DNA from 3 places in the Vibrio sp. QJM3NY_26 genome. Region 2 is predicted to be linked to each of the others. Evidence: predicted binding sites of a transcription regulator. Region 2 holds the regulator's gene; each other region holds the start of a gene.
What was found. The regulator PurR, encoded in region 2, represses purine synthesis genes. The targets are predictions, from matches to a motif close to TNANGNAAACGTTTNCNTNA.
Positions count from the first base shown of each region.

Region 1 (10,127 bases), 770 kb from region 2:
AGTGATGATACCGAAGTCAAGATCACTTGTTTTTGTCATTGTAATTGCTTGTTTTACTTCTAGTGTTGCATCAAAAGTGTCACTCACAGCGAAAACGTTCGCTGAAGAGATAGAAAGTGCAGATACAGCAACAACCTTAAAGACTTTGTTCATTTTTTTAATCCTTTATATAAAATCGGCTTTATTATTAGGGTTACCTAACAGTCAATCAAAGTTAACAATTAAGTAACAACAATCCTATTTAGAAAATATATACATTGACACTTATTTATAAAGAAATGAGGCGCAGTGAGAATAAGATCACGCAAATTGATATAAATGGCATTAACAATAATGATGGTATTGGCTCATTTTCACCAATTATATATAAAACTGGTTTTACACTTAACTCCTTTATTTTTGTACGTAACTTTTTCTATAAAAAGACCTTAATTAAAGTAATCCTAAAATAAAAGACAAGAATAAACCCTTATTATATTCAGGTTAACTACTATATAGATCACCGTGTTGCAATGCAGTCTCAAAAATGAAACATACTGACAATTAAAATAAACTGTAATGAAAATGAAATATTAGAGCTTTCTTTATATCCAATTCAAACACGGATTATAGAAAGTATTAAAAATGAGACAAACATAACACTCCAGTAAAATTAACTCCGACAATCATAAATACCGAAAAATTAATTAAATCTAAGAGGATTGTATTGCGAAAAACACCTTGATTGGACAGAGCCAAGACAGGCAAGTGAAGCAGTTTAAACATCTGTGCTATGGTTTAGACATCTGCGCTGCGGTTTAGACACAAGCACAGCGGTTTAGACACAAGCACAGCGGTTTAGCCACAGGTACAGGTACAGCAGATTAACCACCAGTCAAAAAACAACGAGATGTTTCTAATCACACAGCTTTAGAGTAAAAGACAAACAAACTCATTCGCGGTAAACCTGAAACCCAACTCATCGCCTTACAACAGCTAAGGTTAAAAGATAGGTAAAAAAGAGGTACACAGGCAAAATTGTGACCATAGAAAAGCCACAATTGGATTCAAAACCTTCCCCACCGACTCGATTGAATAGTAAAGCACCGTTTTCCGGCAATTTATTTGTGATCTGGGTTGCACGCGTACCGCATACTATCAGATACTGAACAAAACTAACCTTCAGCCACAGTAAACGTTCCGCGCTTGCTGTTCAGGAAATTCAATGAGTTCAGATAATCAGCCGACCTACTTCTTTTTCGATTACGAAACGTGGGGCGTTAGCCCAGCAAAAGACCGTCCGAGTCAGTTTGCGGGTGTTCGTACCGATCAAGATTTCAATGTTATTGGAGAGCCTCTGGTTATCTATTGCCAACCTCCCGCTGATTATCTCCCTGCGCCTGAAGCTGCACTGATCACCCGTATCACACCACAAAAAGCGGCTTCACAAGGTCTTCCTGAACCAGAGTTTATCGCTAAGATCCATGCTGAGTTGGCGAAACCAAATACCACAAGCCTTGGCTACAACAGTATTCGATTCGATGACGAGGTAACGCGTTACACCTGCTACCGAAACTTCATCGACCCATATGCGTGGAGCTGGCAGAACGGCAACTCACGTTGGGATCTATTAGATGTAATGCGCGCTGTTCACGCACTGCGTCCTGAAGGCATTGTTTGGCCAGAGAACGAAGAAGGTTATCCAAGCTTCAAACTAGAACACCTATCTGTGGCAAACGGCATTGAACATGAGAACGCGCACGATGCGATGGCCGATGTTATTGCGACCATCGAGTTAGCGAAGAAGCTGAAAGCTGCACAACCTAAGATGTTCGATTACCTTTACAACATGCGTCATAAGCGTAAGCTGAATGACCTGGTTGATATTGTAAACATGACACCATTGATGCACGTTTCGGGCATGTTTGGCCGTGACTGCAACTACACAAGTTGGATTGTGCCTATGGCTTGGCACCCAACCAATCAAAATGCCGTTATCGTGGTTGATTTAGCCAAAGATCCAAGCCCCCTGTTAGAACTGGACGCTGATGAACTCAGAGACAGACTCTACACCAAACGCAGTGAACTGGGTGAAGACGAGCTACCCGTACCAATTAAATTGGTTCAACTGAACAAGTGCCCTATTCTTGCTCCAGCCAAAACGCTGACGGCTGAAAATGCCGAAACCATCGGTATCGATCGTCAACAATGCTTGAAGAACTTGGCACTGCTGCGCGAACACCCAGAGATCCGCGAAAAACTGATCGGCCTGTACTCACAAGAACGAGAGTACGAAAAGAGTGATGATGTTGATACACACCTTTACGACGGTTTCTTTTCACCTGCTGATAAAACAGCGATGAACATCATTCGCGAAACTGACCCAAATAACTTGGCAGCTTTAGACATCACCTTCGGTGATGAACGTATTAAACCGTTACTGTTCCGTTACCGTGCTCGTCATTTCCCATGGACGCTCGACGAAGCTGAGCAATTGAAATGGGCGAACCATTGTCGTGAGTTTTATGAGAGCCGTTTAGAAGAGTACATGCTCAACCTTGAAAACCTCGCGCATGAACATGAAAGCGACGAGAAGAAAATGGCTATCTTGAAGTCGGTTTATCAATACGTAGAAAAGTTAGCTAGCTAATTCCATTATCAAGAGACGTAACACTTTGAAAGAAAGATTGATCCAGCTGGTTTACTGCTTAATCTCCTTCACCTTAATCATAGGTGCACTTACAGCAGGTAACGCGTTACAGCACTTTTTGGATACCTCAATCCCAGGCAGTATTTTTGGCATGTTGATTCTGTTTGCCGCCATGGTGATTGGTATTGTTCCTTCGCACTGGGTACAACCCGGTGCAAGCTTGATTATCCGCCTAATGATCTTACTGTTTGTTCCGATCAGTGTTGGGTTGATGGATCACTTCGACATGCTCATCGCGAACGCATTGCCAATTATGGCGAGCGCCGTTGGTGGCACGTTGCTGGTGTTGGTGTCCTTATCATGGTTTTTAGACCGCTTGCTTTCGAGAGGTAACTGATCATGTGGATTCTACTCACCATCGTGGTATTCCTGTTTGCTCGCTGGGTAAGTCAAAAAGTAAACTCACCGCTGTGTAATCCCCTGCTGATCAGCATTGGTATCATCATTCCGATACTCACGTTCTTCAAAGTACCGTTTGAGACTTACTATGCAGACAACACCTGGATTACCTACATGCTGCAGCCTGCGGTTGTTGCCCTTGCTTATCCGCTTTACGAACAGCTACCTCAAATCAGAGCCAACTGGCGCATCATCACCTTTGCTTGCACGCTAGGTAGTGTGATGTCGATGACAACGACAGCATTAATCGCAGTGGCTTTTAAAGCGGACTTAACTTTGATTGCGAGTTTATTAGGTAAGTCAGTCACCACGCCAATTGCTATGGAAGTGTCGAGCCATTTAGGTGGTGAAGCAGCAATTGCGGCAATACTAGTATTGATTGTCGGTCTGTTTGGGGCAATTTTTGCTTACCCAATCTACAATCTCATTGGCATTAAGAGCCCTATCGCGCGTGGTTTAACCATGGGTACCGTGTCTCACGCTTTAGGTACTGCGACCTGTGCTGAAAAGAATCAGGAAGATGCTGCATTCAGTTCGTTGGCATTGGTTCTTTGTGGGGTTATCACCTCAATCATTGCACCGAGTATATTTTCGCTCGTGGTTTGGTTCTATTCTTAACCACTTTGATTACAGTTTATACGCGCTCTAATCGATGAGTTGGTAAATAGCTAAACTCACTGGTTCGCGACTTTTAAGCGTTACAGATATCAATAAGCCCAAGCATAACCTGATTATTTCAGTGGTAGCTTGGGCTTTTTTCTCACATTTATTCATCAATACGTGACAAACCAAACTCAATTTCAAGCAATAAGTGCGATATCAATGGTAGTTTTTACTCTTGCAATCGATTTCATCTGTGACCTCACTCTAATTATGCAAACCAATGTAACAGCAACAACACAGTAGTGATCAAAATCACAGAAAATTCCTGAGCATTGCATAGAATTAAAGCCTAAGGTCAATTAAGGATTCAACATGAACAGTCGTATTACCCTGGCGCTGGAAAGTGCTCCAACAGCAATCAAAGCACTTTTGAGTGACATCGTATTAGCAGACAACTTTGACGCGACATTGTCTCCAGAACAATTTGCTAGCCTACTGCAAGCAAGTGGTTTCGCGGATGACGAGCTACGTATTGCGCTACTTCCTTTTGCCGCAGCCTATTCTTACGCTCCGTTATCTGACTTTTATGTTGGTGCAATCGTGCGTGGTTTGTCTGGCACTCTGTATTTTGGTGCAAACCTTGAAATCGCTGGTGCTCAACTTGGCCAAACAGTACACGCCGAGCAATCTGCAATCAGCCACGCTTGGATGAAAGGCGAGCAAGGTATCTCTGATATCACAATCAATTTCAGCCCTTGTGGTCACTGTCGTCAATTCATGAACGAACTGACCACAGCAAAAGAACTTAAAGTTCAGCTGCCACAACGTGATGAAATGTCTCTGCAAGAGTACCTACCAGACTCATTCGGCCCTGCTGACTTAGGTGTGACGACTGGCCTAATGACTAAGCTTGATCATAAGCACACGACTGAAGAAACAACGCCTATTGTTGTAGAAGCGCTAGCAGCACTAAACCGCAGCCATGCTCCTTACACCAAAAACCTAAGTGGTGTTTCACTGCAATTAACGTCGGGTGAGATTTTTACGGGTGCTTACGCTGAAAACGCAGCGTTCAACCCGAGCTTACCTCCTCTACAAGTGGCGTTGATTCAACTTAAACTGGCTGGCTTCGATTTTGATCAGATTGAAAGTGCAGCGTTGGTTGAAATTGCCGAAGGTAGCATCAGTCACCTAGCGGATACGCAATCTACATTAGAAGCGATTAATCCCGACATTCCAGTGACTTACTTAGCAATCTAAGTACATCTAATTAACAAAATTTCAAATAAGCAGCCCTATTTAACGGGGCTGCTTTTTTTATACCTGTAATTAACGCAACAACTTGCGCAAACGTTTGCTTTTATCATTGAAATAAGTATGATCATCCCGTTTTCAATCAATCGCTCAAAAGATCGGAAGGAATTTCTATGTTTGGTACTGCTACTCGTGAAAATGCTACTCGTGTACTTCTATTAGGTTCAGGTGAACTCGGCAAAGAAGTTGCTATCGAGTGCCAACGTTTAGGCTTGGAAGTAATTGCATGTGACCGTTACGCAGACGCACCCGCGATGCAAGTTGCACATCGTAGCCATGTATTAGACATGTTAGACGGCGATGCACTGCAAGCAGTCATTGAACTTGAAAAACCAGATTATGTAGTTCCTGAAATTGAAGCTATTGCCACCAGCAAGTTGGTAGAGCTAGAAGCGCAAGGCTTAAATGTCGTTCCCACTGCAAATGCGACTAAGCTAACGATGAACCGCGAAGGTATTCGTCGTCTAGCCGCAGAAGAACTAAAACTGAGCACTTCTCCTTACCGCTTTGCAGACACCTTTGAAGACTTCGCTGCCGCTGTTGAATTCGTGGGCATGCCTTGTGTTGTTAAGCCAGTAATGAGTTCTTCAGGTAAAGGCCAAAGCGTTATCAAAACAGAAGAAGACATTCAAAAGTCTTGGGACTACGCACAAGAAGGCGGTCGTACTGGCGCGGGTCGCGTAATCGTTGAAGGCTTCATCGACTTTGATTACGAAATTACGCTACTTACCGTTCGCGCTGTCGACGGTGTGCATTTCTGTGCGCCTATCGGTCACCGCCAAGAAGATGGTGATTACCGTGAGTCATGGCAGCCACAAGTCATGTCAGACAATGCACTTAAAACCGCGCAATACACCGCTGAACAAGTGGTTAATGCACTAGGTGGTCACGGTATCTTCGGCGTAGAGCTGTTTGTTAAAGGCGATCACGTTATCTTCAACGAAGTATCCCCTCGCCCACACGATACTGGCTTAGTGACTCTTATGTCTCAAGACTCATCGGAATTCGCACTGCACGTACGCGCCTTTACTGGTATGCCGATCAAATCCATCACGCAATACGGCCCGTGTGCATCAGCGGTTATTCTAGGCCAAGGCACTTCAACCAACATTCGTTTTGAAGGTCTTACAGAGGCGCTATACGCACCACAGACGCAAGTTCGCTTGTTTGGTAAGCCTGATATCGATGGTCGCCGTCGTCTAGGTGTGGCACTTACTCGTCGCAACAGCACTGAGACAGCGATTGAAGATGCAATTGAGAGCGCGTCTAAAGTAAAAGTGATTTACTAGCTGTTAATTACCATTTTCTAGCTAATGACTACTAATTGGTAACGACTAACTCAGATCTGAACCATTACGTTCTCGCATCTGAACAATCACGACTTCAAATCTGAACAATAAAAAAGACGGGCTATCGAGCCCGTCTTTTTGTTGGTGTTATCTTTTTTATTGAAGCGGTTTTTTCGCTAGAGAGCTCACTGCGCTTAAGCGTCTGACTCAATCAAGTACACTTCCTCACTAAATCGAGACAAGCCTTTTTTAGCAATCTTCGGATGTTCATCGTCTGCAATATCTTGATTCAACAATGTGATTTTGTATCCCGCGAACAACTGATCAATCTCTAGTTTAGGGACGCTAAACGGAGGCCCTGCCATCTCGCTTTGGTCGTAATCCAGAGTCACTAGAAGGATCTTACCACCCGGTTTCAGTCGTTGTTTCAAACACTCTACATACTGCACTCGCATCTCTTCAGGCAATGCGACTAAAGACGCGCGATCATAAATGGTATCAACAGGCTGGATTGGCGCTGAGAAGTAATCGCCCGTGTAGATGTTCAGTTCATCAAATTGATACAGCTCGTGCTGACCACTGATTTGAGTCACAGTCGGGGTGTAAAGGTGCTCTGCAAAAAATGCGCGAACCGCTATCTGGCTTAACTCGACACCTTGAACATCTTCATGCTTTGAAGCTAGCCAAATCAGATCTTCACTTTTGCCACAAAGTGGAACAAACACACTCTTCTCATAGCTAGGCTCAGTCTTTTCCCAAAATTTAATCAGAAGTGGGTTTACATCTTCGAGGTGGAAACCAATTTGGTTGGCTGCCCATTTATTGTGCCAAAATTCAGGATTATTCATCTTTCGTTCATGTTAAACAGTCATAATACAAGGGTACAGTATAGAGAGGTAAGAGCAACCTTAGCTTGGTTTAAAGTACCACATTGGTTTCGATAAAATCAGAAACTGGCTAAGTTCAAAGTTCTGATAATTGCGGAACTAACGGTTGGATTATTTGTCTATATCTTCACATTTTAAAGCAATATTAAACGTTAGAGTTGGTTTCTGTCTTAGCTAGCCCCATTTAATATGTAGTGAGTTTAGTTAAGCTGTTTTTACTCTTATGCGTTACTGGTTACCCCTTTTGACTACCCGTTTTTGTAACCTTGTATTTTGGAGTTTGAATGAGTGTATTTCTCCGTACGACGGCCCTAATGCTATTGGTATTGAGCCGAGCGCCTGCATTCGCAGCAGCACCTGTTTCAACAAGTTCGACTGATCAAACGCGCACCCCTGCGCAAAACCAAGTTTCATCAAACGTATTCCGTCATAGTTTGAGCGGCCTTTACGGCATCAAAGCCTTCGACTCACGCCCGACTCAGCCTTACACCGACTTCGATATTCTGTACAGCAAAGCGCATCAAGGCCAAGCTGAACTAGAAACTATCTGTAAAAGTACTGCCCTACTCACCAATTCTGAAGCGCTATTTGCTGGCGTTAAATCTCAAGCTCGTGCAGAAGAAAAAATCGCCCTTGAGCTTGATGGTGATGTGACAAAAATTACCGACTTAGCCCGTGCAACTATCATCGCGAACGATGTAGAGAGCTTGGTTGAAGTTTACGAAGCGCTAAGCCGTGAAGCAGACGTTGTTAAGCTGAAAAACAAGTTTAAATCACCAGCCGACTCTGGTTACCGTGACCTTAACTTGTTGGTTCGTTTGCCAAAGACCAACATCATTGCAGAGGTTCAACTTCACTTAAAAGCGATTGCTGATGTGAAAAGTGGCCCTGAGCACGAGCTTTACGAGATCATCCAAGGCATTGAGCGTCACGCAATTGCAGAACAACGCCCTATCAATGACATTGAAGCGGCACAAATTAATAGCCTAAGACGCCAATCTTTAGAGCTTTATCAACAAGCATGGCAACCATACATTACCACGCACATCAAAGCGGCTTAACCACTGGCATAAACGCTTATCACAAACAACAACGACAAAGGGCCGCATAATCGCAGCCCTTTGTTTTATTTACTTTTTCACCTATCGCTATCTACTGTTTTACCTATCGAATCTCGTAAAAACCTACTTAACCAACTTCCCAGAAAGCCTCACCTATTGGTGATAATACTCTTTAGTGCGATTGTATAAATCCAATGGCTTCAACGTGCTATAAAACGCCGCCGCATCTTGTAAGTCTTCATCCGAAAGGTGTTTCACCACCGACTGCATGTACAAATCTTGGCGCTCATCGCTTTTAAAATTGCGCAGCTGCTTAAGAATATACCCTGCTTTCTGACCTTTGATGTTTGGATAAGATTGTACGAAGGGAATGATCTTGTCACCATGACACTGACTACATAGATTCTGAACCAACTTTTCACCTGCAACTAAGCTCGGAATGTAATCCTCAGTGATTACCTTGCTATCGACAAGAGTTTCAACCTCAGTTTTAGCTTCCGCTTTAAGCTTCGGCGCTGGTTCTGACTCCATGCCCAATGATTCGACTCGCGAGGCAACTTTATCTTCAGTGCTCGGCTTTTCATCAGTACACGCAGACAGCGACAAAACTACTGCTGCAGCGGCTATCGCAATAGCTCTATTAACTACAGCTCTAATAACAATAGCTCTAATAACAATAGCTCCATTCGCAACAATTCCATTCGTAAGAGAGGTCCGCTTTAATCGATTGATGATCATAGGATGTCTCCCGGCATAGGTGGCATCAAGGCGCTATCAATAGGCTTACGACGATACTTGTTCATATCGATGCCTTTGTCTTGATAGTAGGTACTGAGGTAATCCAATACCGGATCCCAAGTATCAGACAGATCCCACAGCCCTTGAGTGTCCACCATCCACTGAATGGTTTCACGCCATTGCTCTCGGTTACCGCTATTCTGAGCAACGATTAAGCTGGTATGGCAGGCGTTACATTGCCCTTTCACTGTCTCCCAACCGGGTGCCATAATTAGACCCGACGTTTTGTCTACACCGTAATACTCTTTCGGATTCTCCGGAATGTCTTCAGCATGAACAAGCATCGACGTTAACAAGCTGCACACCAATGCCGCTCTCATTATGCCTTTACGGTAACCGAGCTTGCTGACAGGAGTTGAGTCTGCATGAAATGAGAGGCCATCAATCAAATTGACTTGTTTCGAACGGCCATAATTAGGCTTATTGGAAATAGACGGCATCACGACACTCTTACAGCAATACGGTGACAACCATTGAACAGATAACCTTTAGGGTTCCATTGCGGTTGTACGACTGGCTGGCTATCGCCTTCACTGTCGGTTGCCTTTGCCCAAATCTCGTAATAACCGGTCGTAGGAAGGTCTAAATCGGCTTCCCACTGTTGCCACGCGCCCTTATTTACTGGCTTGTTCAGCTTCGCATCATGCCAAGTAGTACCGTAATCGTAACTCACTTGCAGCTTCTCTACGCTTCTTAACCCAGCCCAAGCATGACCACTGACTTTAACCTTCTTACCGAGGGCAAACTCTGTCCCGCTTTTTGGGGAAGTAATTAGCGACTTCACAATCATCTCTTCAATTATTCGGAAATCTTTGTTATCCACTTTCTCACCCGGGGCGATTGGGTTCTTAGGCACTTGATAAGCAGGAGCCGCCATCTTGTGTCCATCATGGATCTTATTTCGAATACTGATGCCGGTCGTGCATTTCTGAGAAACAGAAGCCGGCCGGCCGCCAAATACAGTTCGTAGCGGATAACCATGGAGATAAGGGATCGGCTCGCCATTCATTTCCCATGCAATTAAGGCGTTATCGTTCATCGCCGCTGCAATAGGAACGCCACGTGAAATCGCCTCACCTTTGCCACT
Region 1 covers NZ_CM173515.1:1,498,786-1,508,912, reverse strand. Annotated here, with positions in the region: gene AC3CH4_RS06760 (DUF4402 domain-containing protein) at 1-153, opposite strand, end outside; gene sbcB (exodeoxyribonuclease I) at 1,205-2,629, shown strand; gene AC3CH4_RS06750 (CidA/LrgA family protein) at 2,655-3,026, shown strand; gene AC3CH4_RS06745 (LrgB family protein) at 3,029-3,706, shown strand; gene cdd (cytidine deaminase) at 4,064-4,951, shown strand; gene purT (formate-dependent phosphoribosylglycinamide formyltransferase) at 5,119-6,294, shown strand; gene AC3CH4_RS06730 (thiopurine S-methyltransferase) at 6,489-7,142, opposite strand; gene AC3CH4_RS06725 (RelA/SpoT domain-containing protein) at 7,466-8,242, shown strand; gene AC3CH4_RS06720 (c-type cytochrome) at 8,396-8,980, opposite strand; gene AC3CH4_RS06715 (cytochrome C) at 8,977-9,480, opposite strand; gene AC3CH4_RS06710 (sulfite oxidase) at 9,480-10,127, opposite strand, start outside.
Region 1: the regulator PurR is predicted to act here: its motif matches at 5,034-5,053, upstream of purT (formate-dependent phosphoribosylglycinamide formyltransferase).

Region 2 (10,127 bases):
AAGTAGCGCCACCTAAAGAAGACCCAGTGCATTTCCCTGAACTTCCATGTGAAAATTCAGATGCGTACTTCGTACTTCGTGACGGTGCTTCTGGTCTATTTATGGCAGCGAGCAACTTTCCTAAATCACGTGAAACACGTGCGCCATTAGTGGAAGAGCTAGTGCGTTTTAAAGACCGTATTTCACCTAAATTCCAATACCTGACATCAGCACCGGTTGCTGATCCTGATGGCAAGCCGACAGTCGTTCGTTTTAGTCGTAAGACAAAAGAGAACTACGTTCGTACTGAAGCGGATGGCAAACCATCTGGTTGGACTGCGTTGTACATCGATGGTAAGTGGGAAATTACGGATAAACGTAAAAAGCCTAAAGAGAAGTAACTGAACGTTATTTGAAAAAAAGCAGCCATTAGGCTGTTTTTTTTTGACCAAAATACGACTAATTATGCAACTGGTTGATTTGCTGTGTCGATTGCGATAATTTATTAAATTCACAGGGTAAAATAAATGGAGATGATTAATTATATCTTCTTATGCAACTTTAACGAGAATGTAACTTAATTCAAATATTGTAACTCAAAGATCAGTGTTTAGTTGTATACCTGATGTGTGACGGGTGTTAATGTAATGTTTCGCCCGCACGGTGTAGTGTGAGCTGCTTTAAGTCTTAGGAAAGCAATCAGCTTACATAGCACAGAATGGCGTATTAAAAATTGAAATCGACCGAAAAGTCGATAACGTATATAAAACCAAGTGCAAAGAATAGTGCACGCATAACAACGTTTGGCTTAGGATATTGTCACTGTATGTGAATGAATATTCGTTAAGTACCGAAATAAGTGTTAGTGCTCATCCCCCAGAGGAAGACACCTCTACGAGTACTGACATCGACAAGCTATAGATATATGGAGAATAAAATGGCTGGTGTATTGGGAATGATTCTTGCTGGTGGTGAAGGCTCTCGCTTAAGACCTTTGACTGAATCTCGCAGCAAACCCTCGGTTCCTTTCGGTGGTAGTTACCGCTTAATTGATTTCGCTTTGAACAACTTCGTTAATGCTGATCTTATGAAGATCTACGTATTAACACAATTTAAGTCACAATCTCTGTTCCACCACATGAAAAAAGGTTGGAATATCAGTGGCATCACAGATCGTTTTATCGACCCAATTCCTGCGCAAATGCGTAAAGGAAAGCGTTGGTATGAAGGCACAGCAGATGCTATCTACCAAAATATGGGCTTTATGGAGCTGGAAGAACCTGATCAAGTCTGTATTTTTGGTTCTGACCATATCTATAAAATGGACATCAAACAAATGCTTGATTTCCATAAAGAAAAGAAAGCAGCGTTAACCGTTTCTGCACTGCGTATGCCGCTTGCTGAAGCATCAGAATTCGGTGTTATCGAGGTGGATGCTGAAGGCCGTATGATTGGCTTTGAAGAGAAGCCTGCAAATCCGAAGTCGATTCCAGGAGACCCAGAGTCTGCGCTCGTTTCAATGGGCAACTACGTGTTTGAAGCGAAAGAACTTTTTGCTGAACTAACGGAAGATGCAGATAAACCTGAATCTTCACATGACTTCGGGAAAGACATTATTCCAAACATGTTCCCACGCGGTGATGTGTTTGTTTATGATTTCAGCACCAACCGTATTACTGGTGAGAAAGAAGAAGTTTACTGGCGCGATGTAGGTACGATTGATGCGTACTGGCAAGCACATATGGACCTTCTTAAGAAAGATGCACCATTCTCGCTATATAACCGTAAATGGCCTCTACACACTTACTATCCGCCACTACCACCAGCTACGTTTACTGACTCGGCTAATGGTCGAATTCAGATCATTGATAGTCTTGTGTGTAGCGGTAGTTACGTACGTGGTTCGCGTATTGAAAAGAGTGTTTTAGGCTTCCGCAGCAATATCGCATCAGCGTGTGATATTAGTGAGAGTATTTTATTAGGTGATGTGAAGGTGGGCGAGGGTTGTATACTTCGTCGCGTTATCATTGATAAAGATGCAGACATCGCACCAGGCACTCAAATTGGTGTAAACCTGACAGAAGACAAAAAGCATTACCACGTATCTGACGATGGTGTAGTTGTTATTTCTAAAGGAGCGCGAGTTGGTTACTAAAACTCTCTCGGTACTTTTTGTAGCGTCTGAAGTTGAAGGCTTGATTAAAAGTGGTGGCTTGGCTGATGTAGCCAAGGCACTGCCGAAAGCGTTACAAACACTCGAACAGGACGTTCGAGTGACTATTCCCGCGTATAGAAACATTCCAAACATTGATGCAGCCGAAGTCATTTTATCGACCGAGCTCGATCATTGGCCTCATACCGCTTACCAAGTCAAAAAACTGAGTATAGAGGGTGTTCAAGTTTTTGGTATCGAATGTGCCAAATATTTCGACCGTCCAGAAATGTACGCAGAAAATAATCAAGCTTACGCAGATAACGGAGAGCGTTTCTCGTTCTTCAGTGCAGCCTGCCTTGATATGCTTCCTAAGCTTGGCTTCCAACCTGATATCATTCATGCAAATGACTGGCATACAGGCTTTGTTCCTTTTTTGCTTAAATCACGTTATCAACAACATGATTTCTTTGAAAATACATGCAGTGTTATCTCAATTCACAACGCGGTTTTCAAAGGTGTGTTCGCATACGATGAACTGCAATTTCTACCAGAAATGCATAGCTACAATGTGCCTGAAGCTTCAGTGAGTGACACGCATGTCACTATGCTGAGAGCCGGCGTGATGTGTGCTGATAAGGTGAACGCAGTAAGTCCAACGTATGCCGAGGAGTTGAAAACGGAATTAGGCAGTCACGGTATGGCAGCAGAATTCCAGTACAGATCCGCGGATCTTTTTGGCATTTTGAATGGTTGTGATTACGGAGCTTGGAACCCGGAAACGGACGCTTTCCTCCCTCGTAAATTCAAAGCGACAAAGCACAGCATGGTTCGTGGGAAGTCAGCTTGTAAGCAAAAACTGCAACAAGATGTTGGCCTCCCCGTCACCGATTGTGCGGTTTATGGCATGGTTTGTCGTTTGACTAATCAGAAAGGTGTTCATTACTTACTGCCTATCATCGAACAGTTTTTGAAAAACGATCTTCAGATCGTGATTGTCGGTACTGGTGATCCAGTTTTAGCGAGTCAGCTGAAAGAGCTGTCGGCACTTCACTCAGATAAGTTCTCGTTTGTAGAGGCGTATAATAATGAGCTTGCGCACTTAGTTGAAGCGGGTTCTGATTTCTTCTTGATGCCTTCGGAGTTCGAACCTTGTGGCTTAAACCAAATCTACAGCATGGCTTACGGTACGTTACCGATTGTTCGCTCTGTGGGCGGTTTAAAAGACAGTGTGAATGATTACGATCAGGATCCCGAGATAGCGACCGGCTTTGCTTTTGAAGAGCCAACACCGCAAGCGTTACTGGCAGTATTGCATCGTTCATTACTACTTTATGCACAAAACCCCGCTGAAATTAAGCGTGTTCAACTTTACGCTATGCAACAAGATTTTAGTTGGGAAGATGCGGCAAAAGAATACCTTACGATGTACCATTCTGCATTTTAACGTGCTGAATTAGCTGTAAAATAAGCTGATGTATAACAACTGAACTTAATAGTAGAAGGCGCTCTGATAGTAGAGTGCCTTTTTGTTTTCTGGTCAGATCACATCACGTTTAGGAAGACAAAACTTGCAAACTCATTTTAGTCAGGTAGAAAAGGTGGGGTAGGTATTCACATGACTAATGTTAGGTTTGACACTATTATCACTTAAATTTCTTGATTGCGTGATATCCTTAGCCATCGCCTTGTGATGAGGCAGAGCTCCATTCCAATAATTAAAGCGATAGGTATGTCTGAGAGTTTACTATTTCATAAAACATTTACTCACCCTACGAGCGATGAGTGGGTTGTATTTGTGCATGGCGCAGGAGGCAGTTCCTCCATCTGGTTTAAGCAGATCAAAGCGTATAAACAGCACTTCAACTTGCTTCTCATTGATTTGAGAGGGCATGGTAAATCAGACAACATCCTCAAAGGGCTGATTTCGAATCGTTATACGTTCAAATCGGTGACGCTTGATATTCTTAAGGTGTTAGACCATCTGAAAATCCGTTCTGCACACTTTGTAGGTATGTCTTTGGGCACGATTATTGTCCGTAATGTCGCAGAGCTAGCGGCTGGCCGTGTGCGTTCAATGGTACTGGGTGGTGCCGTGACTAAACTCAACACTCGCTCTCAAGTCTTAATCAAGTTGGGTAACTTGAGTAAGCACATCATTCCTTATATGTGGTTATACAGCCTTTTTGCTTACGTTGTGATGCCACAAAAAAGCCAAAAAGAATCACGTCACCTGTTTATCCGCGAAGCCAAAAAACTGTGCCAGAAAGAGTTCAAGCGCTGGTTTATCCTCACGGCTGATGTAAACCCATTGATGAAATACTTCAAAGACCGAGAGTTGCCGATTCCAACTTTGTATTTGATGGGCGAGCGAGACTACATGTTCATCAAGCCAGTAAAAGAAATGGTAGAGGCGCATAAGTCGAGCGAGCTAGTAGAAATTCCGAATTGTGGACACGTATGTAACGTAGAAAACCCTGAAGAATTCAATCAACGATCTATCGCTTTTATTCAAAAGCAAATTCAGTGATTATCTCGATTCTTCACCAGAACAGACGCTCGAATAGAATTGAGACAAAAACGGGAAGCTAATTTTAGCTTCCCGTTTTTATTTGGAGGAGGTATCTGACCGAGTGGTTATAAAAGGCCGTTGGAGCCACTTTACCTTTCAAAACCTGCTATTCAGGTGAAGCAGCACCGCACTGCCAACAAGAACCAAATTGTGCTTCGTTGACTTCATGACATTCTCCGCAACGCCACTCTTCATAAATGATTGAATCTTGCTGTTTCTGGTAGTCATTAACAACTGCCCAGGCTTTGCTCGCCAATTCTGGCTCATATAACCATACGTAGGGGTCAGTTTCTTCGGTAAATGGGATTTCCCCTTTCAAACCGAATAACCCTTCACCACGGACTTCACACGCAATATTCACACTTTCTAGTAATCCACGGATGATGTGGGCTTCTGTCGGATTCGATGCACTGAAGATTTTCATTGAGATAGAACCTTATCTGGCTATATGCGTTATTAAGCTATTATAGGTATACGTTATTCAGCCACAGGTGCTGAGCGAAATTTATTCATCAACCATTTAGCAATGATTGGGAATACACCCAGTAAGGCAAATGACAATAGTACTGAAGGGGACACGATACCCGAAAGTGAATCAATTTCCGCGAGTTGAGTACCAGCATTCAAGAAAACGGCAGTACCCGGTAACATTCCTATTTGACTTGTAATGTAATAGCGACTCACAGACATCGGTGTTAGACCCATCAACAGATTGATAAGGAAAAATGGGAATACAGGAATCAGACGCAGAGAAAACAAGTAAAATGCTCCGTCTTTTTCAACGCCCTTGTTAATCGTTGCTAATTTGTCACCAAATTTGGTTTGGATCCAGTCACGTAAAAGGTAGCGGCTACTTAGAAATGCGAGGGTTGCACCAATGGCACTGGCGAAAGAGACCAGCAGCAAACTATTCCAGAAACCAAATAGCGCAGCTCCTAACAGGGTCACAACAGCAGCACCAGGAATTGAGAAAGCAGTAATCATTACATACGCGACAAAATAGATAGCAGCGGCAGCAATGAAGTTGCTATCAATGTAGTCATTTAAAACGGCTTGTTGGGCCTTGGCATTTTCAAGCGTTAGGTATTGGCCGAAATTGACGCCTAACAAGACGATGGTTACGACCAACACAATACCCAATATCATTTTCTTACTCATTGATACTTCCTCTAAATTTTCAATGTATACCATTAGTATAGACAGACAGGCAAAGCATAGATTAACTTTCAGCAGATATAAAAAAAGCCGCAGTAAATGCGGCTTAGTTATGTATATAGTTTTTCACTTACAATGTTAATTGACGCGATTGATAAGCTCTTCACGACGCTGCTGCGGTATAACAGACCAATGTGTGCCATTGATCGCGCCTTCTAGCGCCCAAAGTAGTTCAATACTGACAGAAGACGCATGTGATTCTTTGATGGCGTTAAATGCGTTTACAGAGCCAGATTCATATAAACGTTCTACGGAATCGATCCCTGCTTTTTTCAACATACGCTCAGTGGCGAGTCGAAGGTTGGGCAGATCTTTGAGTCGAGTAGGCTTAGCTGAAGATTGCTCAGCTTTTTCTTCTTTAGCAAAACCCAGAGACGTCGTTGCAAGCTGCAAGATTTTCTCTTGGTCTTGCCACAGGCCTTCGGGTAAAGCGAAATATTTAGTAACGACAGGGAAACCACGTTTTTTGTAGACGTACGGTTGAAAGCCTTGTTGTTCGAACTGTTTCGTTGTGCATTTGTCTGCTCGTATGTGCAGCTGGTCATTTACAACCAGAGCAAACATAGTGTCATCAGCAAAAAGACCGAAGCCACCAAACATCGAGCGTGATTTTATTTTTCCTAGGGATTCAAATAATTTCATTGAATCCTTTAGTATCGGTTTATCCATGTTATTTATCTCGGTGTATTTGAACTACGCCACCAAATAAGCAGGTCCGAGAGATTAGCAAAATGTTGCAATTAAATTGTCAATTAGCCGTAAATTACTAAATTATTAGTAGTTACTGCATTTTGCCATCGGTAACCCCGCTACCATACCAACGAGTGGTTTAGGCCGGAAGCTTTGCGTCTCACTCTTTCAAGTGATTTGCCCTGTGCGTGACTGATTGAATAGAATAAAGTTTTTGTTGAATGAGGCTCACACTTGTTATTTCAAAATGTGATATTGCTTCAATTAATGATCTTTCCAGTATGATACCAGGTTCATTCATGTTGTTGATAAAAAAAGCGCACCTAAAGGTGCGCTTAATTATATTAAACTGAATTTATCAATTAATTTAACGTTTTAACTGTGCTTCGCTCAACAATTTCAGGGTGCATTTCGAACACACGCTTTTCATGGTCTTTATCTTTAATGCGTTCTAACAAAATTTCGAAAGCGTTCTTACCAACACGACGTTTGGGTTGGTGAACCGTTGTTAACGGTGGAGAGAAGTATTCAGCCAACTCGATGTTGTCATAGCCGATCACTGAAATATCTTCAGGGATACGAATTCCTTTCTCTTGCAATCTGCTCATTAGGCCGAGTGCCATTGTGTCGTTAAAACAGAATACGGCCGTTGGGCGATCTACCATCTTAATGATTTTCTCTGCAGCAAGAACCGCAGTATCACACTCGAAGTTACCTTCAATGATCATGTTATCATCGGTAGCAATCTTAGCTTCGTTGAGTGCGCGTTTGTAACCCGCGATGCGTTCAACACATGCCGCTTTGTCTAAGTGGCCACTTAAACAAGCAATCTTGGAGTGACCGTGCTCAATGAGGTATTTGGTCGCTAGGTAACCACCTTCCTCAGAGTTGTCGATGATCTTATCTGCTTGAGAACTCTCAGGGCCCCAATCCATAATCACTTTAGGAATGTCAGCGTGACGGTCTAACATGCCTCTTAGCTCTTCAGTTAGGTCAGAACACATAACTAAGATGCCATCTACACGTTTCTCTGCAAGCATTCGAATGTAGTCACGTTGCTTCTCATAGATACCGCCCGTATTACACAGAATCAAAGTGTAACCTTGACGGTAGCAGTAGCTTTCAACACCATCGATAACTTCAGAGAAGAATAGGTTAGTTGATTGAGTAACTAGCATGCCGATAGTGCGGGTTGTATTGCACTTCAAACTACGAGCAACGGCACTTGGTGCATAGTTCAGTTCGTCTACGGCTTTATTTACTTTTTCTTGCGTCGCTTCTGCAACAAAGCGAGTTTTGTTGATTACGTGAGAAACGGTTGTTGTTGATACGCCTGCTAAGCGAGCGACATCTTTTATAGTGGCCATGGTTTTATCCTATTAGAAGCTACTTTCCCAAAGTACGGAATGAAGTAGCCGTTAAGCTACCTAACTAAGAGCTTAAATTTGTAGGGCTCTTTGGGTACTAAAGTGCTAAAAAACAAAAAACCGCTATTGAGCGGCTTGTCTTAACACCGAAATGCTCAAAACTATAATAAGCATAGCATTTCGTGAATGTTTCATATTTTATCGTTTGCGGTCACAATTTTAGACTGACTAGAAATTACTCGCAATAAAATTCACCCGGAAATCCGGGTGAATTGTCACATTCTTCTGAATTTATTTAACGAGTCATCCAATAAGCTTATTCACCAGCGAGGTATTGGGTGTCCAATTTACAGAATGCAAGTAGCAGAGATGAGACTGATGCGTAGAAACCGAATTCGTCAACGTCATGACATTTAACGTTGAACTTTGGTACCCAAGTAAGAAGTTGTTGCTCGATAAATTGCTGTTGAACAATGAACGATTTCTCTAGCTCTTCTTCAAGTTCCGTTTCATTAGAACGGATGATCAAGTTGCCAAGGAAGTCGAGTGCGATAGCGATGTGGTCAGCTGGTTCTTTTAGGTCTTGGTTCACCACTAAGTTGTGCTTGGCCATGATCTCTTCCATATCTTTTGCTGGCTTATCATTCAAAAGGCCAGTCTCACCGATATACATAGAAGCGTAAGGAAGTGCGCCATGCTTATCTGTTTTTAAGAATAAGTCACAGAAGTCAGCAGACAATTCTAGTTGAGCATCCTCACGCGTTTGTAGGCGGTTTAGCGCATCCACTAGGCTATCGATCGCCGGCTTTAGTGTTTCATTTTCGCCTAAACCAGTTAGGAAAGAACGAATTTCAACAGAGTGGTAGTGATCGAGTTCTTCTTGAGTGAGCTCTTTAGCGAATAAGCTTGATAGCCACCAGTATATTTCTGCTCTTTGCTCGTTGAACGCTTTCGTATCTTTCATTTCTTAGATCCTGATTTAGTCTTGTGGTGTTACTTATATGCATCTTGAAGTTACTTGTGCAAAGCACACCAAGGCTGAATAACAAGGTTATTTGCGAAACGCAAAGTTACTCGTTAGTAGTAATGCCTATATTGAATTGCGATGGACGATAAATAGCAAGGTTTAAGATTGTCTTGTATCAAAAAAGATCCATGTTTCTGGCTTTTATCTTGTGTACCACTAGAATTGTTACGAGTTATGAATAGAATAGTCACTGAAACTATTAAATAAGAAAAGTGGTGTAGATGAGCTATCACGTATTAGTCGTAGAAGATGATGTGGTAACCCGCAGTAAACTGGTCGGATACTTCCAGAACGAAGGTTACACAGTAAGCGAAGCGGAAAGCGGCGCTCAAATGAGAAACGTGTTAGAAGATAATAACGTTGACCTCATTATGCTGGACATCAACTTACCAGGCGAAGATGGATTGATGCTAACTCGCGAATTACGCAGTCAATCAGACATTGGAATTATTTTAGTTACTGGACGCACGGATAGCATCGACAAAATCGTTGGCCTTGAAATGGGCGCTGACGATTACGTTACTAAACCCTTCGAACTTCGCGAGTTATTGGTTCGAGTTAAAAACCTACTTTGGCGCATTTCTGCCGCTCGTAAAACAGCAGCAGGTAAGGTTGAAGAGACTGAAGACGAATCTGTGGTTCGTTTTGGTGAGTGGACGTTTGATATCCCTCGTCGTGCGCTAAGCAAAAACGGCGAACCGGTAAAACTGACTAAAGCTGAATATGAACTGTTGGTTGCGCTCTCTTCTTACCCTAACCAGGTATTAAGTCGTGAACGCATTCTGAATATGATCAGCCACCGAGTGGATGCTCCAAACGATCGAACTATCGACGTGTTAATCCGTCGTATGCGTGCGAAGATGGAGTTTGACCCTAAGAATCCACAAATTTTTGTAACGGTTCACGGTGAAGGTTACATGTTCGCTGGTGATTGATTTCCTTTAGGAATGACTAATCAACAACGATATTTAAACGTAAAAAGCCGAGACATCATTGATGTCTCGGCTTTTTTATTGTTTAGCTTTTACTGTTTACGAACTGGAAACCTGCAAATTACTTGGTTAATCAGTTTTGCCTATCTGGTCGAGTCTACAGATAAAACTATGTTTACAGGTAAGATTATGT
Region 2 covers NZ_CM173515.1:2,270,729-2,280,855, reverse strand. Annotated here, with positions in the region: gene topA (type I DNA topoisomerase) at 1-380, shown strand, start outside; gene glgC (glucose-1-phosphate adenylyltransferase) at 917-2,134, shown strand; gene glgA (glycogen synthase GlgA) at 2,124-3,578, shown strand; gene AC3CH4_RS09990 (alpha/beta fold hydrolase) at 3,864-4,661, shown strand; gene AC3CH4_RS09985 (putative signal transducing protein) at 4,810-5,127, opposite strand; gene AC3CH4_RS09980 (TVP38/TMEM64 family protein) at 5,181-5,861, opposite strand; gene AC3CH4_RS09975 (TfoX/Sxy family DNA transformation protein) at 5,997-6,587, opposite strand; cyclic di-GMP riboswitch class I at 6,715-6,800, opposite strand; gene purR (HTH-type transcriptional repressor PurR) at 6,971-7,975, opposite strand; gene torD (molecular chaperone TorD) at 8,292-8,939, opposite strand; gene torR (two-component system response regulator TorR) at 9,224-9,937, shown strand.

Region 3 (10,127 bases), 220 kb from region 2:
CCATTTGAGAAAGGTAAGCTTGGATTTCAACACCAAATTCTTGTTTCAGGTATTTCTTCGCAATTGCACCTGCCGCTACACGCATTGCAGTTTCACGAGCAGAAGAGCGACCGCCGCCACGGTAATCACGTACACCGTACTTTTGATGGTAGGTATAGTCAGCATGACCAGGGCGGAATTTGTCTTTAATTTCGGAATAGTCTTTAGAGCGTTGGTCTGTATTTTCAATCAATAGACCAATAGAAGTGCCCGTAGTTTGGCCTTCAAATACACCTGATAAAATCTTTACTTCATCCGCTTCACGGCGAGCCGTTGTATAGCGAGAAGTACCAGGGCGACGACGATCCAAATCTCTTTGAAGGTCTGCTTCGGTAATTTCTAATCCTGGTGGGCATCCATCTACGATACATCCTAGTGCGATACCGTGACTTTCTCCGAACGTAGTCACGCGGAAATGTTGTCCGATACTGTTTCCTGCCATTACTTCCTCTAAATCAGCCATCACTCAGAAGGTTTGATTCCTAAACCAACCAGCTAATAGCTTTACTTGTCTATTCTTCGTGAATTCATAGTGGCTTTATTACTAAATGATGTAAACCCCAAAAAACGAACAATTTTAACTTTCTATTACATAAGCCGAATGAAATGAATAACGAGGGAAAATGAGTGGCGCTTTAAAGTGGTGATTTTGAATAGTTTCATGTCCAGTTAACAAAGGTTAATGAACTCAGTTTGAATACTCTCTATGTTGTAGCCCAAAATAATTAGGAGAAAAGTGATGATCGAGTGGAAAGTTAAAAAATTTGCGGACCTGTCTGTTCAAGAGCTCTATGATTTCTTACAGCAAAGAGTCGATATTTTTATCGTGGATATGAACACACCCTATAGTGACCTAGACGGCAAAGATAACCATCCAGAGACCTATCACATCATGGGTTATGAGAACGGACACCTAGTGGCTTACAGCCGAATTATGGCTCAGAAGCTTGGATACCCCGTAGATGTTCTCCCTTTGCTCGATTCTGATGCAGATGATGTTTGTATCGGGCGAGTGATCGTAGCGAAAGAATACCGAGGTAAACAGATAGGTAACCAGCTCATGCAAGTGAGTTTTGATGCCACTCGGAAGATTTACCCTGATTGCTCAATTTTTATTTCGGCACAAGCTCATCTTAAAGACTATTATGGTAAGTTCGGTTTCGACGTAGTGACCGATCATTACTTGGAAGATGGATGCAGTATGCTAGGCCTTAGATATACCCCACAGCTCGTTGCCGTTTAGCAAAAACTGAAAGACAAAGACACCTAAAGACACAACACGGTATTGAAAGATTAAGTCGTTCTGAAATGCAAAAAACCCGACAGCTCAGGGAGTTATCGGGTTTCTTTAAATAGTGGTACGCCCTGAAGGATTCGAACCTTCGACCACCTCCTTAGAAGGGAGGTGCTCTATCCAGCTGAGCTAAGGGCGCGCTACAGGAAAGGATTATACGAATTCGAATCAGTAAAGCAACGGCTTTATCTAACATTCTGATCCAAGTGAGTAAAAAAAGGGCAATAAGATTATAAGTGTTGGAAAATAGAACAAAGCAAACGTTTGCTTGATGGTAATCAAAAAGATTTTCTGGAATAATGCGCCAAAACATCAGCCACTAACTTGAATATCAATACTAAGGAAATTCATGACTGCTCAAAATATTGATGGAAAGCTAATTTCTCAAACAGTTCGCTCTGAAGTAGCGGCACGTGTAAAAGCTCGTACTCAAGCTGGATTGCGTGCTCCGGGCCTAGCGGTTGTTTTAGTGGGTGAAGACCCGGCATCTCAGGTTTACGTTGGCAGTAAACGCAAAGCGTGTGAAGAAGTTGGTTTCGTCTCGAAATCTTTTGATTTACCAGCAACTGCCACCGAACATGAATTGCTAACGCTAGTCGATCAACTCAACGAAGACCCAGAGATTGATGGCATTCTAGTTCAACTGCCTTTGCCTGCTGGTATCGATACTACTCACGTTCTTGAGCGTATCACACCTGAAAAAGACGTTGATGGCTTCCACCCATACAACGTAGGCCGTTTGGCTCAGCGTATGCCTAAGCTACGCTCTTGTACGCCTAAAGGCATCATCACGCTGCTTGACCGTTACAACATCGATTTACGCGGCAAGCACGCGGTTGTTGTAGGCGCATCAAACATTGTTGGTCGCCCAATGACTCTAGAACTGCTTCTAGCAGGTTGTACGACAACAACATGCCACCGCTTCACCAAAGACCTTGAAGGTCACGTACGTCAAGCAGACGTTGTTGTGGTTGCCGTTGGTAAGCCTAACTTCATTCCTGGTGCTTGGATTAAGAAAGGTGCTGTTGTGGTCGATGTTGGTATCAACCGTTTGGAATCTGGCAAGCTCGTTGGCGACGTTGAATACGATGTGGCTAAAGAAAGCGCAAGCTTCATCACACCAGTTCCGGGTGGTGTTGGTCCAATGACAGTGGCAAGCCTAATCGAGAATACTATGATCGCTTGTGAGCAATTTCACTCGAAATAGTCCGCAATGACAGCTTAGGTAGTAATACCAGCGGCATGAATTGCCTCGCCCTAGAGTAAAATAAGCTAGAGCAAAATTAGAAAGCCGCAGCGTGAAAACGTTGCGGCTTTTTTGATACTGAGCTATTCGTTTTTGATACAAAGCGACTCGCTTTAAATACAGAGCACTCACTACTTATCTGGAGTATCGATACCTTCAATCTCTCCCAAAGGTGGCAATAAACTAATGACCTGACACTCCGTTGATATGAGTTTTTCCAATTCAGAGCCTTGTGTCACTAAGCGAAAATCACCATCATTAATCACGCCAAGTGGAATCGCTTTAGGGTACAGGGCATTAAACTCATTAAGGTCAAACGCCTCGGTTAAACCCGTGCTCTTAATTTGGCTGCCTTGAGCCATCAAGGAGTTAAGTTTGGAATAGGTAACCCCTTCGGAAAACAGGCTTCTATTGCCATCACGGCTCACCTGATGCCTTTCATGTTTATTTTCTGAGGATTCAAGTTCAAACACCTTATTCTCACCAAACTCATCTTGATAGTGCATACTGACTAGTGGGTTGGTTTGACGATAAGGCGATACAATCATGGCACGCCCTATCCCATCCAATTCCAGATTATTTTCAGCATGGCTCGAAGCTGGATTACCGAAATAGACATTCAAGTTGTCCATGCGCGCTAAGCGAATGCTCTCCCAGTTGGTATCAGCAAGCACACTGTTGATGTTGTGTGTCGCCAGCACTTTGGCAAACTGACGTGAAAAATGAGTCGCACCAAAGAAAATAACCCCTTGTGCCTTCTCTTGAGTCACACCCAGCCTTCTAGCCCACCAACTCGCGGTTAGGCTCTGAATCACTACTGTACCAATAATGACCAAGAACACCATTGGCACCAGTAAATCTGCCCCTTCGATTAATTGCTTCTCTTGAAGCTTGATTGCAAACAGAGAAGAAACCGCGGCAGCAACGATCCCGCGAGGCGCCATCCAGCTCAAAAACCATTTATCTGCTGAAGTAAGATCCGTGCCGATCCCGCTGATCCACACACTCAGAGGACGAGCCACCAGCATGACGACCGCTAATAAGCCAATTCCACCCCAACCTATTGAGAGGAAAGTCCCCGAATCAAGCCTGCTCGCTAACAGAATAAACAACGCAGAAATGAGTAACACAGTCAGGGTTTCTTTGAATTCAATAATGTCTTCGAGATCCAAGCCTTTCACATTGGCGAGCCAGATACCCATGATGGTCACGGTTAATAAACCGGACTCTTCACTCAGATCATTTGAGAAAGAGAACGCCGCCAGCATTAATGTCAGGACCGCCACGTTACGCAAATAATGTGGAACCCAATGCCCTTGCAACATCTTGGCAATCAAATAGCCACCGATGATCCCTAAGCCCAAACCAATGGCTAAAGTCAGCCCCAACGCCGACAGAACATGGCTTGTAGGATCGGCTGAAGAGACAATGTATTCGTAAACGAGAACGGCAAACAGAGCGCCAATCGGGTCAATCACTATCCCTTCCCAGCGCAAGATACTGCCTAGCGAAGATTTGGGTTGAATGCTGCGCAGCATGGGAACAATCACCGTTGGGCCGGTCACCACGACTAATGCAGCAAACAACGCCGCCAATGGCCAACTGAAATCGACAAAATAATAAGCCCCCACCACGATGCACGCCCATGTAATCAACATGCCGAAACTCACTAAGTGAGTCACCATGCGGCCATGGCCTCTGATTTCTTTGAAATTAAGAGTCAATGCACCTTCAAACAAAATGATGGCGACCCCTAATGAAATCAACGGGAACAGTACATCACCAAAAATGGCATCAGGATTAAGGATGTTGAGACCGGGACCTAATAGCAGGCCAACGATAAGCAAAGGAAGAATAGCGGGAAGACGCAAACGCCAACCAAGTAGCTGGCAAGCCAAGGACAAGAGTCCAATTAACGCCAAAGAAGAAGTGATCGACAAATCCATTTATGCCCCTAAAACATTTGTACCACACCCTGTGGTACAAACTTATTCACTGAAATAAGAAAGCCTACGTTCTTACACTATAGGCTCTCTTTATCATACTAAGCGAATATTATTGTGGTTAATCAGTCACTTTACTATAGGGAGAGCAAAGCCACGATTAGCTAACTAGGTGGTTATGCCCGAGTTAGAAAGTGCTTATAAGTCACCAATGATTACTTATAGAGAAAGCACCACGCCCGCAATCGCTGCGCTCATTAGGTTGGCAAGCACACCCGCACAAATTGCTTTAAAGCCGTATTGTGAGATGAAAGATCGACGCTCTGGAACTAAGCTACCCAAACCGCCAATCAGAATTGCCATCGTAGAGATGTTGGCAAAACCACATAGCGCGAAAGTAACGATCGCTTTTGAGTGCTCACTCAGTGCGTCTTTTACGTCCATTAACTGGATGAAAGCCACAAACTCGTTCACAACGATTTTGTTACCGATCAGCGAGCCTGCAACCACAGCTTCAGACCATGGCACACCGATCAGCCATGCAACGGGTGCGAACACATAACCTAGGATAAGTTCGAAGCTTAGGTTTACGCCAAACCAACCACCAACAATACCTAATAAGCCATTCAGCATTGCAATCACACTGATAAAGGCCAGAAGTGTCGCACCCACTGCAACGGCAATACGAAGTCCAGACATAGCCCCATCTGCCATTGCCTCAACTACGTTTGTTGCTCGTGGAATTTCAACGTCAGATTCAATATTTTCTTGAGCCTCATCTGCGTTACCTGGTACCAAAATCTTGGCCATCAATAGACCAGCAGGAGCAGACATGAATGCCGCAGCGATCAGGTAGTTCAAATCAACACCAAGCGATGCATAACCGACTAGCGTGCCACCAGCTACAGAAGCCAAACCACACACCATGACGGCAAACAGTTGTGAATCCGTCATGTGCTTCAAGTAAGGTTTAACCACCAATGGCGCTTCGATCATGCCAACAAAAATATTCGCAGTTGCAGACAGTGACTCCGCACGACCTGTACCTAAGAACTTTTGCAAAGCCCCACCGATTAGGTTGATTACCTTTGGCATAAAGCCGATGTGATACAAACCTGAAATCAATGCAGAGAAAAAGATAATGATGCCGAGAACGTTAATAGCGAATACAAATCCGTTATTCGTTAGGCCACCAAATAGGAAGTTAATCCCCTCTTGACCGTAGTTGATCAAGCTAGACACTGCACCAGTAGCTGCATTCAACACTTCTTTACCCATCGGCACATAAAGAACCAATAGCGCGAATGAGATTTGCAGTAAGAAAGCCAAAGAGACGGTTCTTAGCGGGATATTTTTTCTGTCCGTAGATAGTAACCAAGCGGCTACTAAAATAGTGATAATTCCAAGTAGGGAAGCCATATGCGTCAACCTAAAAGTTGTAGGTAGTAAAGGCGACGCATTCTATAGAGGAAATCGTTTGCGGCAAGTTGAGGTTGTTAATGTGATGTTGGTTGAATCACTCTTTAATATCCCCTCCCACTAAGTTATTGAATTTTAATAATTAACTTTGATTAAAAAACACACTTTTTCCATATAGAAATTATATTTATAGATTGGGAAACAGTTAGCGGTGCAGTTCAACGCAGGTTTTGAGGTTTTTGTCCCAATACGTCGGTGATCCGATATGATCTTTGATGAACTCAATCACTGCTGAAAGCTTCTTCGGCATGTTCTTTCGGCTCGGATACACGGCATAAAATGGCATCAGCTGACTTGCTCGCCATTCCGGTAAAACTTGGATGAGCTTGCCCGTTCTAAACTCTTCTTTGACCAAGTAAGTCGCTAGGTAAGCAACGCCCCAACCTGATACTGCCGCGTCTCGTACCGCTTCAGCCAAATCCACCGAATAATCGCCTGCCACTTTAACACTGAGATTTTCTTGGCCGTTATCAAATGCCCATGACGTGTAATCACGTTCACGGCTGCGGTAGATGAGGCAGTTATGGTCAATCAGATCAGATGGCACGTGTGGAGTCCCTGCCTTAATCAGATAATCCGGTGATGCGGCTACCACAAACTGGCTGTCGGCTAGGCGCTGCGCAATGTAACCTTCAGGCAAGTCTTCATTGTTAGTGATCCAGAGATCCAAACGCTCCTCAATCATGTCCACTTTGTAATCGAACAAATGCACTTCAATTCTCAGCTGAGGGTAAAGCTGTCTAAGCTGGTCAATCGCTGGAATGATATGCAGTGTGCCAAATGACTGAGACAAGCCTATACGGAATATTCCAGAAATGTCGTCACGCTGGCTATCCATGTCCATTTGAGCCGCTTTCACCGTATTGAACAGCTGCTCACAATGCTGATAGAACACTTCTCCAGCTTCAGTTAACGTAAGGCTGCGTGTGGTTCTTTGCACTAACTTGATACCTATCGAATCCTCGAGCAAAGCAATTTGTTTACTGATGTGAGATACCGACACATTCAAGCTTTTTGCTGCACTGGTAAAGCCTTCATGCTTGATTAACGCATGGAATATCACCATCTGTGCGGCTCTATCTGTTAGCACAAAACCACCTTCTTAAATATCTGAAATATAAAATAAAAAGGACTCCGAAGAGTCCTTTAATCTGTTCTGCCTATAGTAGGCTAAATGCTATTCAAAGCGACCTAGTTCTATTAATCAGATTGAGTCTATTAATCAAATTAGGTCGATTAATCAAACTTAATTCTATCGGCTAGGTGACTGACAGCCAAAGCAAAGTAGTAAGAACGATTCCACTTCATTAACACATTGTAGTTGTTGTAAATGAGGTACGAACGACCCGTTTCATCGTCCGGCATTATCAACCAAGCTTTGATGTCTTCATCAAGTGTAGGCAGTGGGCGATCGTCATAACGCTTAATACCAAGTTCAGACCACTCTTTTAGGTATTTCGCTTTGTCTTCGTCTCGACCTTGCATCTCAATAGACACGGTTGATGGAACGTGAACCTGACGCCCCCAAGTATATTTGTCATCCCAACCCGATTGGCTGAGATAATTCGCCGCCGAAGCGAACACGTCTTCTTCGGTACCCCAAATATCTTTCTTGCCATCACCACTGCCATCAGCGGCGTAAGCTAAGAATGAGCTAGGCATAAACTGAGGTTGCCCCATCGCGCCAGCCCAAGAGCCTTTCATCTCTTTTGGTGCAATATGGCCTTGATCAAGTATCTTCAATGCCGCCATCGCTTCGCTACGGAAGAAGGCTTCTCTGCGACCTTCATAAGCCATGGTTGTTAGAGCATCAATAACACTGTAATTCCCCGTGAACTTACCAAAATTACTCTCCACACCCCATAGAGCGACAATGAATCTTGGTTGAACACCATATTCATCACCAATACGCTTTAACGCTGTGTAGTGTTTCTTATAGAGTGATCTCGCCTGCTTCACTTTCCAGTCAGGAACCGCACGTGGAATGTATTCATCCAGAGTCAGTTTCTTTTCAGGTTGGTTTTTGTCAGCTTTTACCGCTCTTGGCTTAAACGTCACACCATCAAAAGCTTCATCAATGATCGCTTCAGAAATACCTTCTTCACGACCTTGTTGCTTTAGTTTTTCTACATATTGCTCAAAGCTAAGCTCTTCAGCTTGAACCGAGCCAATGGTCAGGCTATTACCCAATAGTAATGCCGACACAGCCAATATGGTTTTCGAAAATTTACTCAACGATCACTCCTCCTTGAATTGAGGTGGCTATCACTCTTCGTCTTGACCTTTATTTTGAGCTTTACGCTCTTTATGAAGCTCAAGTTCGTTAACTGGTGGTGGCGGAACCTGCAAAAAGAAACCATCGGTGTTCAGTGATTCTCTCACTTTATCGATGTTCACTTGAGCCAGTTTACGGCCGTCCATTTTAATTACCATTACAAAACTAGGTTTACCAAACATTTGCATCAATGCGTCAGGAACTTGTGAAAAATCATCCTTCTTAGGGATATAAAGGTATGTTCCTTCTTTCTTTGAACTTTTATATATAGAACACAGCATGACAAACCTTTTCTAAATGTTTATGACTACAAAACTCTCACTTGCGAGATCAATAGTTTATGTTAGGGAAATATTGGGAACAAAACGTTCATTTGACAACAAGATTACTTGCTGTGCTTGGTTTGGGAATATAACATGATAAACCTAGTTTCAGGCAATGCCCTTTATTTTATTGATAAAGAAATTGTACCAATCCGCTATTGAGGTCCTGTAGTTTTTCGATGTCTAGTAACCCAGATCTAAAAGGTAGCAGTTTCACGCTATCTGTTTTGCACTTATCCGATGATCAAGTCGAAAATGCAGTGTCTTTTCTTCAAGAGAAGGTAGACCAGGCACCCACTTTTTTCGCAGCTGCGCCTGTTGTTATCAACATTAGCAAAGTCGCGGGCGATATAGATTTCGTGCAACTGAAAAATGGTATATCTCAAGCGGGTATGATCCCGGTTGGTGTGGCTGGCTGTTCAGATAAACGCATGCAAAACTTAGCCAGAGATGCAGGTTTTGCCGTGATGACAGCAAGTAAATCGCCTTCTCAAGCTCCGGCGAAGATGGCTCCGATAAAAGTGGTGCGAACCCCGATTCGCTCTGGTCAGCAAGTGTATGCCAAAGACGGGGATTTGCTGATTCTTAGCCACGTAAGTGCAGGTGCAGAAGTGATTGCCGATGGCAGCATCCACATTCATGGCACGCTACGCGGTCGCGCGATTGCAGGTGCAAGTGGTCAAACTGAAGCAAAAATAATTTGTAATGATTTACAAGCCGAGCTGGTTTCCATTGCAGGAAATTACTGGCTCAGCGATCAAATTGAAAGCGAGTACTGGCAGAAGAAAACCATGTTCAGTATGGCAAACGATGTATTACACGTTGATGTCCTCGCAATATAAGAGAAATAAAAGGAAAACAGAATGGCACGCATTATCGTTGTAACGTCGGGTAAAGGCGGGGTAGGCAAAACGACCTCCAGTGCAGCTATTGCCTCGGGTCTGGCTTTAAAAGGGAAGAAAACCGCAGTCATCGACTTTGATATCGGTCTACGTAACCTAGATTTAATCATGGGTTGTGAGCGTCGTGTTGTGTACGACTTCGTCAATGTTATCAATGGTGAAGCGACGCTGAACCAAGCGATGATCAAAGACAAGCGTACAGAGAACCTGTTCATTCTTCCTGCTTCTCAAACTCGTGATAAAGACGCACTAACAAAAGATGGCGTTCGTCGTGTGTTTGATGAATTGGATGAAATGGGCTTTGATTTCATCATCTGTGATTCTCCTGCGGGTATCGAGCAAGGCGCTCTGATGGCGTTGTATTTCGCTGATGAAGCGATTGTGACGACTAACCCTGAAGTCTCTTCTGTGCGCGATTCAGACCGAATTCTAGGTATTCTTGATTCTAAATCTCGTCGTTCAGAAGACGGATTAGAGCCAGTGAAAACGCACCTTCTATTGACTCGCTACAACCCAGCACGTGTAACTCAAGGTGAGATGCTCAGTGTTGAAGACGTTGAAGAAATTCTGCACATCTCTCTACTGGGTGTGATTCCAGAGAGCCAAGCAGTACTGAACGCGTCAAA
Region 3 covers NZ_CM173515.1:2,494,318-2,504,444, forward strand. Annotated here, with positions in the region: gene aroC (chorismate synthase) at 1-481, opposite strand, end outside; gene AC3CH4_RS10915 (GNAT family N-acetyltransferase) at 779-1,282, shown strand; tRNA gene AC3CH4_RS10920 (tRNA-Arg) at 1,396-1,472, opposite strand; gene folD (bifunctional methylenetetrahydrofolate dehydrogenase/methenyltetrahydrofolate cyclohydrolase FolD) at 1,683-2,540, shown strand; gene AC3CH4_RS10930 (cation:proton antiporter) at 2,711-4,525, opposite strand; gene AC3CH4_RS10935 (NupC/NupG family nucleoside CNT transporter) at 4,742-5,941, opposite strand; gene AC3CH4_RS10940 (LysR family transcriptional regulator) at 6,147-7,067, opposite strand; gene AC3CH4_RS10945 (lytic murein transglycosylase) at 7,238-8,236, opposite strand; gene AC3CH4_RS10950 (YcgL domain-containing protein) at 8,267-8,557, opposite strand; gene minC (septum site-determining protein MinC) at 8,779-9,441, shown strand; gene minD (septum site-determining protein MinD) at 9,463-10,127, shown strand, end outside.
Region 3: the regulator PurR is predicted to act here: its motif matches at 1,586-1,605, upstream of folD (bifunctional methylenetetrahydrofolate dehydrogenase/methenyltetrahydrofolate cyclohydrolase FolD).